One region of the Peribacillus sp. FSL H8-0477 genome, then DNA from elsewhere that is predicted to be linked to it. Evidence: predicted binding sites of a transcription regulator. Region 1 holds the regulator's gene; the other holds the start of a gene.
What was found. Region 1 encodes Rex, which represses fermentation and respiration genes when NADH is low (regulators of the CRP and FNR family bind a similar motif). Its sites were predicted from a motif close to TTGTGAAATATTTCACAA; they were not measured.

Region 1 (7,916 bases):
CAATAACAAATTAGAAACAATCATAGATGACTGCAACATTTTATCTGTAGATTGGGCTAAACGGTTAAAGTCTACGAATGAATCGATTTTATTCATTGGCCAAGATATCGCTTTGCATCAAGAAGCCATTATAGAGGGATTAGGAGAACAAGCCGTATTTGCCCCGCCCTCATTATTCAACCCAAGACCGAGTGAGCTGGCTTTATTGGGAAGGGATAAGGATGAAGAAGATATCCATCAATTTGTACCAAATTATGTCCGGATGGCTGAAGCAGAAGTTAAATGGCTGGAAACTCAGGCGAAAAAAAATGACCTTTGATGAGAAAATACTTGGTGAAAAGAGACCGGTTTCGATGAGTGATTCTTTAGTGTTTAGACTTATGAGAACAGAAGATATTGACCAAGTTTTAATCGTGGAAAGAGAGTCTTTTACACTTCCATGGAGCAGGGAAGCTTTTTATAATGAATTGAATACTAATCAATATGCTATTTACCTGGTTATTGAGGATGAAGGAAAGATTGTCGGGTATTGTGGGGCTTGGATTGTTTTAGATGAGGCGCACATTACCAATATAGCCATACTGCCAGAATACAGGGGGCAAAAGCTTGGCGAGGCTTTACTAGTTAAGATGATTGAAGTTGCATTAAGCAAGCAAGTAATCAAAATGACTTTAGAGGTTCGTGTAAGTAATATACCGGCACAATCCTTATATAAAAAACTCGGATTCCAAACTGGCGGAACCCGGAAGAATTATTATACGGATAACCAGGAAGATGCATATGTTATGTGGGTGAATTTATCGTGAAAAAAGATCAAATTATATTGGGAATTGAAACAAGCTGTGATGAAACGGCTGCAGCAATTATTAAGAACGGTACAGACATTCTAAGCAATGTCATTTCATCACAAATAGAAAGCCATAAGCGTTTTGGCGGTGTTGTTCCAGAGATTGCCTCAAGAATGCATGTTGAACAAATTACACTTGTCATAGAAGAAGCATTACTTCAAGCAGATGTTACCTATAAGGATATCGATGCAATTGCCGTTACAGAAGGACCAGGCCTTGTAGGCGCCCTTTTAATTGGTGTTAACGCAGCTAAAGCCGTGGCATTTGCTCATGGGATTCCGCTTGTAGGTGTTCACCATATAGCAGGTCATATCTATGCTAACCGATTAATACAGGAAATGAAGTTTCCAGCGTTGTCTCTCGTGGTTTCAGGGGGGCATACAGAACTTGTATTACTTAAAGAGCATGGTTCATTTAAGGTAATCGGTGAGACTCGTGATGATGCAGCAGGAGAAGCGTATGATAAGGTGGCTCGGACACTTAACTTCCCGTATCCAGGCGGTCCACATATTGATCGTCTTGCCCATGAGGGGAACCCTTCGATAAACCTTCCTAGAGCATGGCTGAATGGAAGCTATGACTTTAGCTTTAGCGGATTGAAATCTTCGGTTATTAATACTCTGCATAACGCGGAACAGCGTGGAGAAACGATAGAACCGGCAGATTTGGCAGCTAGCTTTCAAGCTAGTGTCATTGAAGTGCTTGTCACAAAAACCCTTAAGGCAGCTGAAGATTTCAACGTGAAGCAAGTTATGCTAGCAGGCGGAGTCGCGGCGAATAAGGGACTTCGTGCAGCTCTTACAGAAGCTTTTACCGTAGTTCCGGATATAGAGCTTGTGATTCCTCCATTATCTCTTTGTACAGATAATGCAGCGATGATTGGTGCAGCTGGAAGTATCCTGTTTGAAAAAGGCAAGCGATCAGATCTTGCTTTAAACGGTAATCCTGGTCTTGATATTGAAAATCTCTGAATAAATGCGTGAGATGCCGAATTTGGTATCTCACGTTCTTTCTGTGGGTAAAAGGAAAATATCTCACTATTCTGTGGATAAAGTTTTTTGATTATTAAAACAGATTGTGTATAACTCGGCTTATTGTGGATAAAACAGACGACTTCTGTGGATAATGTGGAAAACTCTAAGGAATGTGGGTAAATCAAGCTTTTGTTTGTGGGTAATTCTGTGGATATGTTGATGTGAAAAAATAAAAGTTATCCACAAAAATAAATTGAAGTGAAAGAAGATGAATACCAAATGAAAACAGGCTGCTTCAAGCCCGTCTATCGGGTCTTGAGGCAGCCTGTTCTTACCCTTCAAGTTCAGCCCATTCTTCTAGAAGTGTATCGACATCTGATTGTGCCTGATCGAGTTTCACTTGGATTTCAAGGACCTTTTCATGGTTTTGGAATATTTCAGGATCGCATAGTAGTTCATTGTAGGTTCTGATTTCTTCTTCTAGCTTCTCAGTAGCGATTTCTATTTCCTCAATTCTCCGCTTACGCTGTCGTTCCACTTTTTTTACTTCCTTATCCATTTGATAAGAAGTGGCGACTGGAGGTGTATCAGCCTTTATCGCGTGTTCTTTTCTTTCGAGCTCAATGAGTTCAGCTTGTTCCTGTTTCTTCTCTACGTAGTAATCATAATCACCAAGGAATTCTTCACTGCCGTTTTTACTAAGCTCAATGACCTTTGTGGCAATTCGATTGATAAAGTAACGGTCATGGGAAACGAAGAGGATCGTCCCAGGATAATCGATTAAGGCGTTTTCGAGCACCAGTTTACTATCAAGGTCTAGGTGATTGGTCGGTTCATCTAAAATTAACAGGTTGCCTTTTTCCATCATCATCTTAGCTAGTGCGAGGCGAGCCTTCTCGCCGCCGCTGAGGGATGAGACGTTCTTAAGGACATCATCACCGGAAAAAAGAAAATTGCCTAGAATGGTACGGATTTCTTTCTCGGGCTTCAGTGGATGTTCATCCCATAACTCATTTAACACACGCTTGTTTGAGATGAGATTAGCTTGTTCTTGATCGTAGTAGCTGATTTGGACGTTTGTGCCCATTTTAAATTGTCCTGAAAGCAATTCAAGCTTTCCAATCAACGTCTTTAATAAGGTTGATTTCCCAACCCCATTAGGACCAACAAGCGCTACACTGTCCCCTTTTGAAATATTGATGTTAATGTTTCGGGAAACATAATCTTGGTTGTAGCCAATGGCTGCTCCCTGAATAGCAAGCACATCGTTCCCGCTTTGTCTTTCGATTTGAAACGAAAAATTCGCTGATTTTTCATCACCACTTGGCCTGTCCAATACATCCATTTTTTCTAGTTGTTTACGCCGGCTTTGTGCCCGTTTGGTCGTTGAAGCTCTGGTAATATTACGTTGAACGAAGTCCTTCAGCTTATCAATCTCGTCCTGCTGCTTTTCAAATTGCTTTAAATCCCGTTCATAGTCGAGTTCTTTTAAGGCTAAGTAGGCACTATAGTTTCCATGGTACTTCCGCATTGAATGACGAGATATTTCATAGACCTGGTTAACGACTTTGTCCAGAAAATAACGATCATGAGAAACAATTAATACGGCACCAGGATAGCCCTGTAAATACTGTTCCAGCCAAGAAAGAGTATCGATATCAAGGTGATTGGTCGGTTCATCTAGAATAAGAATATCAGGTTTCTTTAAGAGTAATTTACCTAGTGCAAGCCTGGTTTTTTGACCACCGCTTAGCGTGGCAATCGGTGTAGATGGATCAAACGTAGAGAATTGCAGCCCATGAAGAACGGACCGGATATCTGCTTCATATTGGTACCCGCCCTGTTCAGCAAACTTGACTTGCAAGGCATCATATTCAGAAAGAATCTTTTTATAGAGTGTTTCATTTTCATAGGTCTCCGGCTTGGCCATCGTGACCTCTAGGTGCCGCAGCTGCTTTTCTTTAGCAATCAGCTCAGTAAAAACAGTCAGCATTTCATCCCATATGGATAATTCAGACTCTAAACCGGTATCCTGAGCCATATAGCCAATAGTCGTACCTTTAGGTTTAATGATCTCGCCGCCATCATGAGAAAGATGACCAGCAATAATTTTTAATAGTGTGGATTTCCCTGCACCATTTCTGCCGACAAGAGCCACTCGATCTCTATTTTGAACTTCGAGCTTCATATTTGATAAAATAAGCTCTGCCCCATAATATTTCGATAATTGGTTAACTTGTAATAGAATCATGTTTTTCACCTCTAAATTGCGTTATAGATAGTGTACCTTATTCAGGCAATATCCGCGAGGGTGAGTATCAATATGATTATGTGAAGGATGAAACAAAGTCATTACAAATGGTGAATTTTAGTGTATGATTTAGGAGAGGTGTTTTGAATGAAAGAGTTAACTCATTTTAATGAAGAAGGCAGGGCGAAAATGGTTGATATCAGCCAAAAGCCTGAAACTGTTCGTACAGCTGTTGCTCAGTCGAGCATATTGCTGAATGAAGAAATTTACGAAAAAATAACCAACAATAAAATGAAAAAGGGAGACGTACTTGCTGTTGCCCAGGTAGCGGGAATCATGGCTTGTAAGAATACGTCCAACATTATTCCTATGTGTCATCCCATTTCATTACAAGGTGTGAATATCTCTTTTAACTGGTTAAAAGAGGACGATAATCATCGTCTGCAGATTGAAGCAACGGCTAAGACAAAGGGAAGCACAGGTGTGGAAATGGAAGCGTTAACAGCTGTTTCAGCAGCTGCACTGACTGTTTATGATATGTGTAAGGCTGTGGATAAGGGTATGATCATAGGACCAACGTTTTTAGTTGAAAAAACCGGTGGTGTTTCCAGTCCCGACTACCAGAGGCAGATTAATCAAACCGAAGAATAGGATTCGGAAACATTTGTGAAAGCGGGGAAAATATATGAGCCCAGAACATTTGAAGATACCGCAGGCAACCGCCAAGAGATTACCCTTATACTATCGTTTTCTAAAAAACCTACATTCGTCAGGCAAACAGCGTGTTTCTTCAGCTGAACTCAGCGAAGCTGTTAAGGTAGATTCTGCCACGATACGCCGGGATTTTTCTTATTTTGGTGCACTTGGTAAAAAAGGCTACGGATATAACGTTAATTATCTTTTATCATTTTTCCGGAAAACACTGGATCAAGATGAGTTGACTAAAGTAGCCTTAATAGGTGTAGGTAACTTGGGTACAGCTTTTTTGAATTATAATTTCTTAAAGAATAATAACACGATTATTGAGTTAGCCTTTGATGTTGACGAAAGTAAGGTGGGCACGAGAATCTGTGACGTTCCGGTGTACCATATGGACGAGTTAGAAGAACAGTTAAATCAACGTGATATATCTGTCGCAATCTTAACTGTGCCATCACATGTGGCGCAAACCATTACGGATTACCTCGTTAAATCAAATGTTAAAGGGATTTTAAATTTTACTCCGGCACGCCTTACTGTACCGGCTGCCATAAGAGTTCACCACATTGATTTATCTATTGAACTGCAATCATTAATTTATTTCTTAAAGCATTACCCATCAGCCAATATTCAGGCCATCACCGATTAAATACAAAAACGCTGCCAGATTATAAGCAGCGTTTTTTGTTATTTCTTATTCTTTTTCTGGATAGATTTAATTTTTAAGTGCAGGAGCAGCATTCGAATGCCTGATCCTAAATCAAGTGTGGCCAACAATACAAGAAAATAGGCGAAGAAGCCCCATCCGGATCTAGAAACCGTTTGGATGGACATAAAGATAAATAACGCGCCTAAAGCCATATAAATAATGGCTAAAGTTAAAGGTGAAATTCGTTTCATAAAAACCCTCCGATGAAGTTTTGCACGTGCTCTGCGTCCTTCAGGAATTTTTCAATATCATCTTTGTAAATTTGAGTAATGACCACTAAGGAGTTCATGGACACGTGCGCAAAGATGGGGACTAAGATACGATTGGTTTTTACATATAAAAAGGCAAAAACAAATCCCATCGCAGTGTAGAGCAATAAATGAATAAATTCGCCGTGAGCGGCCCCAAATATTAATGAACTAATCAGAGCAGATAAGAAAAAGTTAAGTCGTTTGTGCAGGGATCCAAAAATAATTTTACGAAAAACGATTTCCTCAAGAATCGGTCCAATAACAGAACTAACAAATAAGACCAGAGGAACATTGAGAATTAAATTAATAATTGTCTGCGTATTCTCAGAACCTGCCTCAATGCCGATGGCTGTTTCAATCATTCCTGCTATGGATTGAGAAAATAACGCAAGAAAGATTCCGGCGAATCCCCAAAAAATAGAGGTAGGAACAGACGCTTGATGTTTTCGTAAATCACTATTATTTTTCACTTCTTTTCGTATTAAGAATAATGTTGCTATCAATCCTATAAGGAAGCTGATAACAATCCAATACGCGCCAGAAAGCTGTTGAAGCTCGGCATTTTTTTCGGCTCCTCTCCAGATCCCAAACATCATTAAAAGAGGAACACCAACGATACTCGATAACTGCATTGCAATATAAACAATAATAATGTACCAATATTCTCTCTTCAAACTCATAACTCCTTCGATGTTGCGGTAAAGGCAGCCTGCCGTAAACCCAACAAAATGAATCGCACTAGTGAGAGCCTAAGCTACCTTATAAAAGAGTATCAAAATAAACGACCAAACTCCACATAAAGGTTTCCAAAATGCAAAGGATTTAAAGATGGTGTAAGGTGTTTTCTTATTATAGTATTCCCAAGCACCTCAAGAAATTAATAGAAAAAAAAGAGATAAGATACTTGCAAATATGTCCCAATTTATTTAATATAGTAATTGTGTTAGCACTCACAGTAGATGAGTGCTAATAATTAAACACTAACCAGTAGAATTTGAGGAGGTCGTTTCACTTGTTAAAACCATTAGGTGATCGCGTAATTATTGAGCTAGTTGAATCAGAAGAAAAAACTGCCAGCGGTATCGTTTTACCGGATACTGCAAAAGAAAAGCCGCAAGAAGGAAAAATTGTAGCTGTAGGAACAGGCCGTGTTCTTGAAAATGGCGAGCGTGTTGCTTTAGAGGTTGCCCAAGGCGATCGGATTATCTTCTCTAAATATGCAGGTACAGAAGTGAAATATGACGGGTCAGACTACTTAATTCTTAGAGAAAGTGACATCTTAGCTGTTATTGGCTAATTGTCCTAAACATACTTAATAAACGAAAACTAATACAAAAATACTTTGGGAGGTTTTTATATATGGCTAAAGACATTAAATTCAGTGAAGACGCACGACGTTCCATGCTTCGCGGTGTAGATGCACTCGCTAATGCAGTAAAAGTGACACTTGGACCAAAAGGACGTAACGTCGTTCTTGAAAAGAAATTCGGTTCACCGCTTATTACGAATGATGGTGTGACAATCGCTAAAGAAATTGAATTAGAAGATGCATTCGAAAACATGGGTGCAAAATTGGTTGCTGAAGTAGCAAGCAAAACGAATGACATTGCTGGTGATGGTACAACAACAGCTACAGTTCTTGCACAAGCTATGATCCGTGAAGGCCTGAAAAACGTAACGGCTGGTGCGAACCCTATGGGCATTCGTAAAGGGATTGAAAAAGCTGTGAAAGTGGCTATTACTGAGTTACAAGCCATCTCTAAACCAATTGAAAACAAAGAGTCTATTGCGCAAGTTGCAGCGATCTCAGCTTCTGACGAAGAAGTGGGTCAATTAATCGCTGAAGCAATGGAACGCGTTGGTAATGACGGTGTTATCACGATTGAAGAATCTAAAGGTTTCATAACTGAACTAGATGTAGTAGAAGGTATGCAATTCGATCGTGGATATGCATCTGCTTACATGGTAACAAACCCAGATAAAATGGAAGCAGTTCTTGAAAATCCATATATCTTAATTACAGACAAAAAAATCTCTAGCATTCAAGAAATTCTTCCTGTACTTGAACAAGTTGTTCAACAAGGAAAATCTCTATTGCTGATTGCTGAAGACATCGAAGGCGAAGCACTATCAACACTTGTTGTGAACAAACTTCGCGGAACATTCAATGCAGTTGCTGTAAAA
Region 2 (7,916 bases), on a different contig from region 1:
ACTTACCTCCTTTGGTAGGTGAGCGCCTTGTTTTGGGAAGTGCTTCTCTGGTTCCTTTAACCACTCCAAAATGTGGAGTCTTGTTTCATTTGATAACGCTTTGAAAACATCAATAGGTTTCATGGACGTAATTATATATCTGGAATTCTCGATATGTCAAGGTGAAGGAAATAGATTACATTTAATGAAACTATTTGATTTCTATATTAAAATAAACATCAGTTGCTTTGCGATCTTTTGAACGCGTATTTTTAGGGGGGTATTTTATCTATTTTTCTGCTATTCCTGCCATTAATCCCGTCTGGAGTAAACATATTCCCGTCTGAGATGGAGTTAATCCCGTCCGGATCATGCGTATTCCCGTCTGGGCACTATTTACAGCCCGATAATACCCCATAGGGCATCTTTCTTTGCTGACTACAAACACATATCACCCTAAGGCTGATCTTTTGTACCACAGCTTATAAATGGTTGGCCTTTTCATGGCCATAAACGAAAAAAGTTGTGAGTAGACGAAACTGTCTGCTCACAACTTTTTTATTATCCTTATTAATGAATTATTTTAGTTCCAGTGACCTGCCTTCACTAATTTTTCTTTTTGCTTGAAGGCAACCGTTACTAATAACATGGAGATCATAATCATCACGATAATCGCGATTAGTACAATGGTATAAGAATTGGTTAAATCTTTTATTAATGAATAAAGTGGTAACGCTACAATTCCTGCAACCGCTAAACCTACAGAAGCGGTAGCATAAATATCTGCGTAGTTTTTGTTACCGAATAATGAAATCGTAAGCAGTGGACCCAATGTACCGATTGATGATGATAAGAAACCAAAAATAATAGCACCAATCATAATCATTACTTTAATCTCACCGAATAACAGGAATAAAACGAATGTTACTAAACCGGAAATTAAGGCTACGAAAGTAGTGCCTTTTGCACCTATTTTATCAGCTAAGAAACCGAATGTTAATGAACCTATTAATAAACCAACCATGAATAGACCCATTAAGGTACCGCCAAATGCAGTATCGAATCCTTTGGTAATTGCGAAAGTCGGTACGTGTTGTGCGAATGCAGCAACAGATGTTAAGAAGAAAAAGAAGGCCATTAATGCGAAGAACGCAGGTGATTTTTTCGCAATATTAGATGCGATCCCTTTGTTTGCTTCTTCATTTGCTGCGTTTACTTCTTTATTTTCTGTATTTCCTTCGTCATCACCATATGCACCTTTTTTACCTGGGGCGAAACGGATGAATAATACAATTACGATAATTGCTCCTGCACCTAATAGTAGCCCAGAAGTAGTGTAAGCTGAACGCCAGCCTTCATTCGCGATTAAGTTACCGATCCAAGGAGCGATAAACGCACCGAATGCACCAACTGTCGCCATCATGATACCCAATGCTAAACCTTTAGATTTTTTGAACCAGTTGTTAATGATGACTGGACCAGCAATTTGTGCAACGATAACGTAACCAATTGCACAAGGAATTGCAAGTATGTACCAGCCCCATACGCTGTTCATGAAGCCCATTGCAGCAAATGCGCCGGCGTGGAAGATAACCCCTGCGATTAAAATAATACGGATATCCGCTTTTGCAATTAACTTACCAGCAAACGGTAAGAAAATCATTGTTACGATTGACATAATCGATACGTATAAAGATAAGCTGGATAAACTCATACCTAAGTCATCTGAAACAGGCGTTAAGAATAAACCTGTTGCGTTGTTAATACCACCACGAGCAAAGCCCATCATGATAGCAACACCTAATAGAACGAACCAAGCATAATGAATCCCTTTTTTTGACTTGTTTGTCATCTGAGTATAACTCCTTTTATATGTACTTCTACATGTATGCAACTTTAAAGTACTAAAACCTTATAAAGCTTAGAAAGAACAGTAAACTTATACCGTAATGCCTAGCAATAAGTTAATGAATATGCTGGTTGTTCCCTCGTGACTCGAATGACAACAAGTTATATCTTTATAACTTTTGCGCACAATTAGTAATATTAACATTATGCAACAAAAATTTCCATATGGGAATCTTTTATTTGAATTCTAATCAGATATAATATTTACGCTTTAAAAGTATTGCTTTTTTCTTTTAAACTATTCATATGAACCATCACATTTATTATCGTTTGATAATTTCATTTTTCTTTATAATCATTTATTCAATAGTAATTCATAAATATGAGGAGTTACTTTGAAAACCTACATTTAAACGTTCATACAACATTCACTCTTTAAAAATCTATAATGTGTTTTACATGGTAAGATTCAGTTATAAATAGTTTGTGAAAACATTCACAAACTTGGAATGGAGGGTTACCATGTCAACTAAATTAAATGTCATTCAGGAAAAACAACCTGTCACCCCTATGATTGATGAATTAGTCGCTAACGGATTATCCGCTCTGAAAGAGTTCAGTCATTTTACTCAGGAAATGATTGATGATGTAGTTAAAGAAATGGCTCTTGCAGGTATGGATCAGCATATGCAACTAGCCAAAATGGCTTTTGAGGAAACTAAAAGAGGCGTTTATGAAGATAAAATTATCAAGAATATGTTCGCTACTGAATTTGTATACCATAATATTAAATACGATAAAACGGTCGGAATTATCAACGAAAATACGAATGAAGGAATAATCGAAATTGCCGAACCAGTTGGCGTCATTGCTGGTGTTACACCTGTGACAAATCCCACTTCAACAACGATGTTTAAGGCTTTAATCTCAATCAAAACCAGGAACCCGATTATCTTTGCCTTCCATCCCTCTGCACAGAAGAGCAGTAGTGAAGCTGCAAGAATTCTTCGGGACGCTGCGGTTAAAGCAGGTGCCCCTAAGAACTGTATTCAATGGATTGAGAAACCGTCAATCGATGCTACTCAAGGACTTATGAACCATCCGAAGATTTCATTAATCTTAGCTACTGGTGGTTCAGGAATGGTCAAATCTGCATACAGTTCAGGAAAACCTGCTCTTGGAGTTGGACCTGGTAATGTTCCTTGTTATATTGAAAAAACGGCAAATGTTCTTCAAGCAGTAAATGATTTAATTCTCTCAAAGACGTTCGATAATGGGATGATTTGTGCCTCAGAACAAGCGGTAATTATCGATAAAGAAATTTATTCTGAAGTCAAACAAGAACTAGCATCAAATAACTGCCACTTTCTTACTCCAGAAGAAAGACAAAAAGTAGAGACATTAGTCATTAATGAACAAACCTGCGCAGTAAATGCAGCAATTGTCGGTATGCCTGCCTACAAAATTGCTGAAATGGCTGGAGTTACAGTACCAGAGCATACGAAAATTCTGATTGCTGAATTAGAAGGAGTAGGGCCGCAATTTCCTTTATCCCGGGAAAAACTAAGTCCTGTACTTGCTTGTTATAAAGTGAACAGCCTAGAAGAAGGCTTAGAACGGTCTGAAGAAATGCTAATGTTTGGTGGAACTGGTCACTCAGCTGTCATTCATACTTCAGATGATACGGTTATTAGAGAATTTGGTTTACGAATGAAAGCGGGACGGATCATCGTAAATGCACCATCTTCACAAGGTGCCATTGGAGATTTATACAATGCTTATATGCCGTCACTTACACTTGGCTGCGGTACCTACGGAGGCAACTCCGTATCAACAAATGTGGGAGTAATTAACTTAATCAATATAAAAAAGGTAGCGAGAAGGAATAATAATATGCAATGGTTTAAAGTCCCTTCCAAAATTTATTTTGAAAAAAATTCCGTTCAATACCTTGCTAAAATGCCGAATATTACCAAGGCATTAATTGTAACCGACCCGGCAATGGTTGAGTTAGGTTATGTAGATAAGGTTCTTTATTACCTTAGAAAACGTCCAGACTATATTCATTGCCAAATTTTCTCTGATGTTGAACCAGATCCATCTCTTGAGACCGTTGAAAAAGGCGCGGAAATGATGGATAAATTCCAACCCGATGTTATCATTGCTCTTGGTGGCGGTTCCGTGATGGATGCAGCTAAAGGCATGCAGTTATTCTTTGAATATCCTGAAATGGAGTTCTTCGGCATAAAACAAAAGTTCCTTGATATTCGTAAACGAATTGTTAAGTATCCGAAACTTGGGGTTAACGCTCAATTTGTTGCGATTCCGACCACATCTGGTACTGGTTCTGAAGTTACATCTTTTGCTGTTATTACAGATAAAGTTGCCAATATTAAATATCCATTAGCGGATTATGAACTAACACCTGATGTGGCAATTATTGATCCCCAATTTGTCATGACTGTACCTAAGGTCATTACTGCAGATACAGGTATGGATGTTCTAACACATGCTGTAGAAGCCTATGTATCTTGTATGGCGAATGACTATACAGACGGATTGGCCATAAAAGCTATACAGCTAATCTTTGAATACTTGCCAATAGCATATAAAGATGGAAGTAATGAATTAGCACGCGAAAAAGTGCATAATGCTTCTACAATTGCCGGGATGGCATTTGCGAATGCATTTTTAGGTATTAATCATAGTCTTGCCCACAAGCTTGGACCTGAATTTCATATCGCCCATGGACGGGCAAATGCGATTTTATTACCGCATGTTATTCGCTATAATGCGACAAAACCAACTAAATTCACAGCGTTCCCGAAATATAACCACTTCATTGCTGACAAGCGCTATGCAGAAATAGCCAAGATGCTCGGGCTTCCTGCACGCACAACAGAAGAAGGAGTAGAAAGTCTTATACAGGCGATTATAAAGTTAGCTAAAGAGATGAATATTCCGATGAGTATTGAACAGAATGGTGTCGATCTGGCTGATTTCGAAAGCAAGGTTGAATACTTAGCCGATCGGGCATTTGAAGATCAGTGCACAACGGCTAATCCAAAGCTTCCCCTCGTAACTGAATTAACCGAGGTTTATCGTCTAGCCTTTAAAGGCGTCTAATCTATAGAGAAAAAGAGTCAGGGATAAGAATCCCTGACTCTTTTTGTACCTTAAACGATCATTCAGATATCAATTCATAAACAGATATTTTCTTAATTCTCCGGGATACTAGCATGGAGACGATATAACCTGCTAGTAAAATACCGATACAAATACTAAGGACAATTGGAATACGAACGATAAATTCAGCGTTATAGATACTCATCCCTGACATCAGCAACTCAATTACTGAATTCGTACAATAATATCCGAAGACTCCGCCAATAGTGACCCCTAAAATAAGAATGGGCATAAGGCTAAATGATAGTTGTGTCATAAGATTTAGAGTTGTATATCCAACAGACTTTAGGATTCCAAATTCTTTTCTTCTTCTGAGAATGATGCTTTTAATAACTAGATAGAGAATTAAGGTTACGACAATCACGGTAGCGGTAATAATCAATAACATCATCAGAAAAAGGGCCTGTGTAAACGAGTCAAGTGTACTTTGGATCCCTTCTTCAACATTGTAAATGGCATCTAGTTGATCTCCGTATTGTTTTTCAAGCTTTGTGATATATTCTTCCGTACTTGTTGCATCAAGATAAACGTTTAAGGATACTCGATTATACTCTGGCTGCATCCGTTGAATTCCTGAAAGCGTCACGTTTGCTACCTTACCCAATTGAGAAACCCCCTGGCTAATCCCTGTAATTAAGAAGGGTTTGCTGCTTTGATTGAGCTCAATGGTGATCTCCTCACCAATTTTTTTATTAATTTTCTTTGCAACCAGGGAAGAAATAGCAATTTCATTATCGTAAAGCGGCTGTCTTCCTTTAAAAACGGTATTGGTCTCAAGCTTGCTAAAATCATCTGATACCTGTAACACAATACTCATGTTATCAACTTTCCCTGTCAGTGTATCAAGTGTACTTGTTTTTCCGACTCCATCCATATCAGATATTGAATGGTATAACTTCTCTTTATCGACCTTATTCTTTGGATAGAGGGTAACATTTGCTTGTTCAAAACCAATAATACTAACCACTGCATCGTTCTTCGAATTGATATTATCATATAGAACTGAAGAAAATAAACAAGCGAAGGTGAGCGCAGCTACAATCACGATAATAATTATATTTTGCCTAAAACTCACAGCTAATCCTTTTAAACTTAGTATCCAGTGAATGGATCCTTTTGTCTGTTCAATCGGAAAAAAATTCTTTTGGAAATTATGTGTTTGAACACCGCCTCTTATGGCTATCACTGGCGTAATTCGTTTTGTTCTTCTGCTTGAAAAAAATGCGGTTATGGAGACTAATCCTGCAATAAAAAATAGACTACACAAATTAATTATCCATTCAAGATGAAGGCTCCAAAGTAATCCTACTGAAGATGTTATGATATTCCCAATAAAAGGCATCAATGCATAGGAGGCTATAATCCCAGGAATAGCTGCTACGATCGTAACAGTCAGAAACTGCAGGATGAGTGTCTTGTTTATTTGAGATCCCGTATAACCAATTGCTTTTAATATCCCAATGTTGTTAATATCATCTTCTATGCTGGTTGAAACTTGAAAACGGATGACGATAATGGTGACAAAGACCATCACAAGAGAAAAACCAATGAGAATGACTGCCATGAAATTAATAAAGATGGTGCTGCTTTCTTTAGCAGAAACAAGGCTAACAGCACCAAAAGTATGATCTTGGGATTGAAAAAGCATATCATAATAGTCCATCATGACGGCTTCTCCTTTTTGACTTTCGGTAAACACAGCAGATAGATTCGTATAATCTCCAGATTGATCTAAATCAAGCGCAAGCTGACGATATCCTGGCCCATCTAAAAATAATTTAATGGATGAATTATTAAACGTACTATAAGAGGTATCTTCAAAAAATCCTCCTACAATATAGGTGTACGATATATTGTTATATTGTATTGAAAAAGAATCTCCAAGCCGATATCCCGATCCTGTTTTTAATATATAAGGTAGATAAACGGTGTTATCCTGTTTATTTTTAAGTTCTTCCACCATCGTTAACGGAGAGATTTCCCTGCTTTCATCTTGGTTAAAAAGAATAAGATTTTGTTTACTTTTTTCTTTGGAAAGATCAATCTCTGCTTGTGATAAAAATAGTATATTTTCGCGCTCGACATTGACGATATCAGGATGGCTTTTCAGCATATCCTCATATTTGTCTTCAAATTTATCTGTCATGAGATAGGTAGAGAAGTGGGCACCCTTTAATTCGATATTTTTCTCATCAAATAATGAGTTCACCGTTAAAATAACCGTCAAGCTAATGTTTAAGAGTATGGTACAAAGAAGAATTAAGATGAATAGCGCTATAGACTTACTCTTATGCTTGTTGATGTTAGAGAGGGCTAGTTTCCAAATTAACATTTCACCACCCCATATCCGTTAAAAACGCCTGCATTTTTTCTAATCGTGAATAATCATTAGATTCATCGTACTTCTCCATCTGCAGTTCACCCACAATAGTGCCATCCTTTAAATAGATTATTCGATTTCCTCTTAACGCTGACTTCATATCATGCGTCACCATAATTATACTTTGATGTTTTCGATTAACATCAGTTAATACATCAAGCACTTTTTTACCACTGGCAGAGTTTAATGCACCTGTAGGCTCATCAGCAAAAACGATCCGAGGTTCATTAATTAAGGCGCGCACGATTCCTGCTCTTTGTGCTTCACCACCTGATAGTTGTGAAGCTAATTTATTCCAAGTAGATTCAGCTAAATCTACTTGATGTAAAAGGTGTTTCGCTTTTCCAACAATTTCTCGTTTATTTTTATTCAGTAAAAAACCACTTGCCAGTATATTATCAAGGACACTCATATGGCTCAGCAGATGAATTTGTTGAAAGATGAATCCGCAATTTTTTCTCCTAAACTTGGCTAACTGGTCGTTATTCATCTTGGTGAGTTCTCTATCATTAACGAACAATTC

Region 2: adhE (bifunctional acetaldehyde-CoA/alcohol dehydrogenase) is a predicted target of Rex. The motif match lies at 2,312-2,329, and genes of this name have one in related genera.

Annotation. Positions count from the first base shown of each region.
Region 1 is NZ_JBBODE010000002.1:227,377-235,292, forward strand. It holds gene tsaB (tRNA (adenosine(37)-N6)-threonylcarbamoyltransferase complex dimerization subunit type 1 TsaB) at 1-319, shown strand, start outside; gene rimI (ribosomal protein S18-alanine N-acetyltransferase) at 354-806, shown strand; gene tsaD (tRNA (adenosine(37)-N6)-threonylcarbamoyltransferase complex transferase subunit TsaD) at 803-1,819, shown strand; gene MHI18_RS12960 (ABC-F family ATP-binding cassette domain-containing protein) at 2,154-4,073, opposite strand; gene moaC (cyclic pyranopterin monophosphate synthase MoaC) at 4,221-4,724, shown strand; gene MHI18_RS12970 (redox-sensing transcriptional repressor Rex) at 4,759-5,421, shown strand; gene MHI18_RS12975 (YdiK family protein) at 5,460-5,672, opposite strand; gene MHI18_RS12980 (CPBP family intramembrane glutamic endopeptidase) at 5,669-6,406, opposite strand; gene groES (co-chaperone GroES) at 6,745-7,029, shown strand; gene groL (chaperonin GroEL) at 7,092-7,916, shown strand, end outside.
Region 2 is NZ_JBBODE010000001.1:1,663,024-1,670,939, forward strand. It holds gene MHI18_RS08480 (ArsR/SmtB family transcription factor) at 1-123, opposite strand, end outside; gene MHI18_RS08485 (MFS transporter) at 563-1,831, opposite strand; gene adhE (bifunctional acetaldehyde-CoA/alcohol dehydrogenase) at 2,350-4,953, shown strand; gene MHI18_RS08495 (ABC transporter permease) at 5,012-7,345, opposite strand; gene MHI18_RS08500 (ABC transporter ATP-binding protein) at 7,347-7,916, opposite strand, start outside.